One region of the Lysinibacillus sp. F12 genome, then DNA from elsewhere that is predicted to be linked to it. Evidence: riboswitches for the same ligand, from Rfam matches in the RefSeq annotation. Region 1 holds a riboswitch; the other holds the start of a gene.
The links. A riboswitch is a leader RNA that binds a small molecule or an ion and turns the genes downstream of it on or off. The one in region 1 is predicted to bind FMN.

Region 1 (2,481 bases):
ATGCATTTCTCATGATCGTTATTTTCTTAATAAGCTAGCAAATAAATTACTAGCATTATCTCCAACTGGTGTGACCGCCTTTTCAGGAAATTATAATGATTATGTTCAAAAGTTAAGTCATTAAAGGACTAAGAAGCCACCTCTATAGTAATAGGTGGCTCAGACTGTAGACAAACTCAAAAAAATTTGAGAGTTTGACTACAGTCTTTTTTCTTTTACAATAAAATAAAGTAAAGCCGTTGATTTTCACTACAGGCGGACGCTTTCCGCGGGCGGGGTCGAGCTGCTTCCCTCGCTTCGCTCAGTCCAGGATCTCGACTTTCCCGCTTTTCCCGCAGGAGTCGCCGCCCTTCGTTCCCATCAACTTCTACATAGGGTATTGAAAAGTAAATTCTCCATGTAGACTATATATTTATTTGTTAGAGAATCAAATGTTGCCTGTTCTTCCATATACACGTCCTAAAATGAAAGATGGATTCTTCCGAAAGCATGAGTATATATGACGGGCATTATTATTGTTATCTTTGAAACAAGGGCAAATATTGAAGTATGCGACAACGACGAAGGAAGGATATCGCCAATATAAATCGAATCCTTTGATTTGTGCGAAGTGTCCAAGCCTTTCCCAATGTACAGAAAGTAAGCATCATCAAAAACTCATTCAACGTCATATTTGGGCGTCGTATGTGGAGCTATAGTAAGGGGTGGCACCTTTTTTAAAAAATACAGACAGAAGTATAGATAATATAATTAAATAGTGTTATCGTAAGAACTAGCTAAATAAAATGATCCTTCGGGGTAGGGTGAAATTCCCAATCGGCGGTGATGAAGTCATTCAAAGTCCGTGAGCGCAAGCTGATTTGGTGCAAATCCAAAACCGACAGTAACAGTCTGGATGGGAGAAGGGTATAAGTGTGAGCTTTTTAAATTCAATGTAATTTAAAAGGTCTATTTGATTATGCATTTATTACACTACTTCCCGCAAACTTGTAGGGAAGTTTTTTATTTAGCCAATCAATTGAATAGAAGATGTTCTTCGGGGTAGGGTGAAATTCCCAATCGGCGGTGATGAAGTTATTCAAAGTCCGTGAGCGCAAGCTGATTTGGTGCAAATCCAAAACCGACAGTGATAGTCTGGATGGGAGAAGAACAAATAAGATACTAGTCTATGGAAAAAATGTATATCCAAGTAGGCTTATTTATTGATGTCTTATACTCCCAAAACCCCTTTGTGAAAGGGGTTTTTCTTTTTATAGAAGCTTCAGAAGGGAGACGGATAGAAAAGAAAGAGTGACGGATAAAAGCTACGTAAATGAGTGAAAGCAGGTGAAGAAATGTTTACAGGTATTGTAGAGGATATTGGCACTATTAAAGCCTTGCAAAGCAATAAGAACAGTATGAAAATCACTGTTCACTCTTCAAAAGTTACAGAAGATGTAAGGCTAGGGGACAGTATAGCCGTCAATGGAGTTTGTTTAACGGTGACCCATTTTACGGATCAAGAGCTGACGATGGATGTCATGCCTGAAACCGTCAAAGCTACAAATTTACATCAGCTTGCAGTAGGCGATCCGGTTAATTTGGAGCGTGCGATGCCTGCGAACGGGCGATTTGGTGGTCATTTTGTTGCTGGCCATGTTGATGCAGTTGGGAAAATTTTACGAAAGCGTCCAGTCGCTAACGCGGTCTATATTGATATCGAATTGTCTGAGGAACTAACAAGTTTCTGTATTCCAAAGGGCTCCATAACGATTGATGGCACAAGCTTAACAATCTTTCATGTTGAATCGAATTATGTCACTATTTCACTGATTCCTCATACTTACAAGGAAACAATTTTAGGCATGAAAAAAATTGGCGCATTCGTCAATATTGAAACAGATTTAGTAGGTAAGTATATTGTAAACCAATTGAAGAACGGGCAAGACAAGTCTATGATAACAAGAGATTATTTGGCACGGCATGGTTTTTAAGATCACATAATAAGGAGATGACAAGAGTGCTACATGCAATTGAAGATGCCATAGAGGATTTAAAACAAGGGAAAGTGATTGTCGTGGTGGATGATGAAGATCGGGAAAATGAGGGGGATCTTCTTGCACTTGCTGAATATATCACTCCTGAAACGATTAACTTTATGGCGACTTATGGGAGAGGTTTAATTTGTACGCCGATTTCGCAGGAGCTAGCACATAAGCTAGAACTGCACCCAATGGTTCAGCATAATACGGATAACCATCAAACAGCATTTACCGTAAGTATCGACCATATAGACACAACAACAGGGATTAGTGCCTTTGAGCGGGCTTTCACTATACAAAAGATGCTGAAGTCTCAAGCAAAAAACACTGATTTTCGTCGGCCAGGACATATTTTTCCATTAATCGCAAAGGATAACGGTGTCTTAGAGCGAAGAGGCCATACGGAGGCGACCATTGATTTAGCTAAGCTTTGTCATAGTATTCCTGCTGGGGTGATTTG
Region 2 (2,481 bases), 280 kb from region 1:
AATATTCGAGAAATCAGGCCATAAAAAGAATTTTATCCCTTCCATGGCGCCATCTAATGTGACAGCACGTATCACAAGGACAATGAACATAATAAAGAGCAATGGCATCATCCATTTATTTGCCTTTTCAATACCATTTTGGACTCCTAAAGAAATAACAAGTACATTTGCTAATGTAAACAAAGCTAAACCTACAAGCGTAATCCAAGGTGTACCAATTATTTTTCCAAATAGCTCTGCAGGATCAATAGCTGGGTCAATGACAGCACCTGTTAATCCTAGCCCACTATAAATAAAAATCCAGCCCCCGACAACGCTATAAAATGTTAGTAATAAAAAACATCCGAGAACACCCATTCGGCCAATCCATGCCCACCCCTGCTTTGTAGGAGCAATTTTTTTATAGGCAGTGATTGCCTCAGACTGCGTACCTCGCCCTAATATATATTCAGATAATAGCATCGGGAGCCCAATTAATAATGTAAATAGCACAAATATTAAGAAAAACGCGCCTCCACCACTTTGCCCAGTTACATACGGGAGCTTCCAAATCGCTCCTAGTCCAATTGCAGCACCCGCTGATGCTAAAATAAATCCTAACTTACTAGACCACTGTCCTTTTTTTCCACTCATCTCTTCAAACTCCTCAAACATTCTAAACTCATCTCTAATTCTACATGAAAATAGAGTTCTCGACTAGGTATTACTAAAAAAGAACTAGTGATATCTCGACAACCTATTACCTTTTTCTATTTTCCTTCCACCATTTCATCTCATAAAAAAAACCTCGAGTTCTTCACTCGAGGTTTAGTACAATTTATTTTGTTATATACATAGAACGCTGGCGGTCAATCCATTTACGCATTGTTGTAAATAATAACGCCATAATACCCGTTAATAAAATTCCTTTGACAATATTAAATGGTAAAATACCAGCGACAATCATTTTATATAATGAATCACCTACAACAGGCTCCATACCTAAAAAGTAAGTGTACATTGGTAAAAATACAGCATAGTTTAAAATACTCATTCCTACTGCCATCACAACTGTTCCCGTTGCTAAACCTCCAACAAGACCAGCAATTGTTTTAAAGCGATTAAAAATAAAGCTTACTGGCAATATAAATAAAATACCTGTTACAAAATTAGCCATATGCCCTACGGGAACGCCTGTTGGAGTGCCTGAGAAAATCCAATCCAACACATTTTTAAACAACTCTACTAAAATACCAGCTACAGGTCCCATCGTGATTGCCGCAAGTAAGGCAGGCATATCACTGAAATCCACTTCTAAAAATGCTGGGAATGGTGGAATTGGGAAATTAAAAAGCATTAATAAAAACGAAATACTGCTCAGCATGCCAATCGTAATAAACGATTGAAGTTTGACATTTTTCTTCATAGAAAGCTCTCTCCTCTTTGCTGATTCAATCTCGCAAGAAGAAAGGTGACGATCTTTCAATTGTTTCATGAAAAAACCCTTATGCGTTTAATAAAGCATAAGGGAGAAAGGCATAACGAATAAACGTCCTCATCAACTAATTTTTGAGCACCGTTAAATAAGCCATACAAAAAAGCGCTCGGTCATAGTTTATTTCATGACAATGAATGACGATCGTACCTTCATCTTCTCCCATCCAGACTTTAACTGTCGGCCTTGGAATTCCACCAAGTCAGCCATGCGAAAATTCGCACAGGTCGCGGGCTGAAGAGTTAAAAATAAATCAATCGAGCTAATGAATAAATTCACTAGCGATTTACCACTCTATTACCGCCGGTCGGGATTTTCACCCTGCCCCGAAGATGAATCATATTATTTTATACTACAGCTTTACTATAATGAATTATGAAGTAAAAGTAAATAGTTCTGCTCAAAAAAATCCGATTAAATTGCTATGTTTTATAAACAGTAAAGGCATTCCCGCTATATGGGAATGCCTCTCTTTTTTATTCTTCCTTCGACTATGGTAAAAATTGTTTATTTGGTCCCACTGGCTTTGGTAAATAACCCTTCAAATCAAACCCTTCCCAGCTTTCTTGCACAACATTATCTAAAAGTAGCTGCTGATTAAAGCTAGCAGCAGTCAACATCATGGCCTCAATTAATTGAGTTGCTCGTATTGGCTCCATAGATGTTAAATCAAGCGGAATATCAAAGGTAACAACTACACCTTCCTCTTGTTCTTTGACTGTGTATGTCACATTTTCAGGCACAACGGATGTATAGACATCATCATTTTTATTTTTCATCTGTGTAAGTGCTTCTGTAACTGTCTCAAAAGTTTGACGGAAATCTGGTGATAAATATTCTGCACCATTAGTATCTTGGTACAAGTAATAATTATAACGCTTGGCATTAGTTAAAGACATCGCTTGATTTGGCTCACCTTCTTGAGAAAACTCATAGGGTGTTCCATCTTCATTTTGTATTTCTACTTCGGAATATTCAGAGTCCGAGAAGGTATCTTCCATTGTGCC

Region 2: linked by a shared signal. The riboswitch ahead of AC3CH7_RS04210 (ECF transporter S component) and the one ahead of ribE (riboflavin synthase) in region 1 are both predicted to bind FMN.

The regions. Positions count from the first base shown of each region.
Region 1 covers NZ_JBYMLP010000001.1:540,087-542,567, reverse strand. The annotation lists gene AC3CH7_RS02870 (ABC-F family ATP-binding cassette domain-containing protein) at 1-124, shown strand, start outside; partial or broken gene AC3CH7_RS02865 (transposase) at 414-692, shown strand; FMN riboswitch at 786-911, shown strand; FMN riboswitch at 1,029-1,154, shown strand; gene ribE (riboflavin synthase) at 1,335-1,973, shown strand; partial or broken gene ribB (3,4-dihydroxy-2-butanone-4-phosphate synthase) at 2,000-2,481, shown strand, end outside.
Region 2 covers NZ_JBYMLP010000001.1:816,124-818,604, forward strand. The annotation lists gene AC3CH7_RS04205 (sodium-dependent transporter) at 1-633, opposite strand, end outside; gene AC3CH7_RS04210 (ECF transporter S component) at 818-1,405, opposite strand; FMN riboswitch at 1,625-1,812, opposite strand; gene AC3CH7_RS04215 (hypothetical protein) at 1,966-2,481, opposite strand, start outside.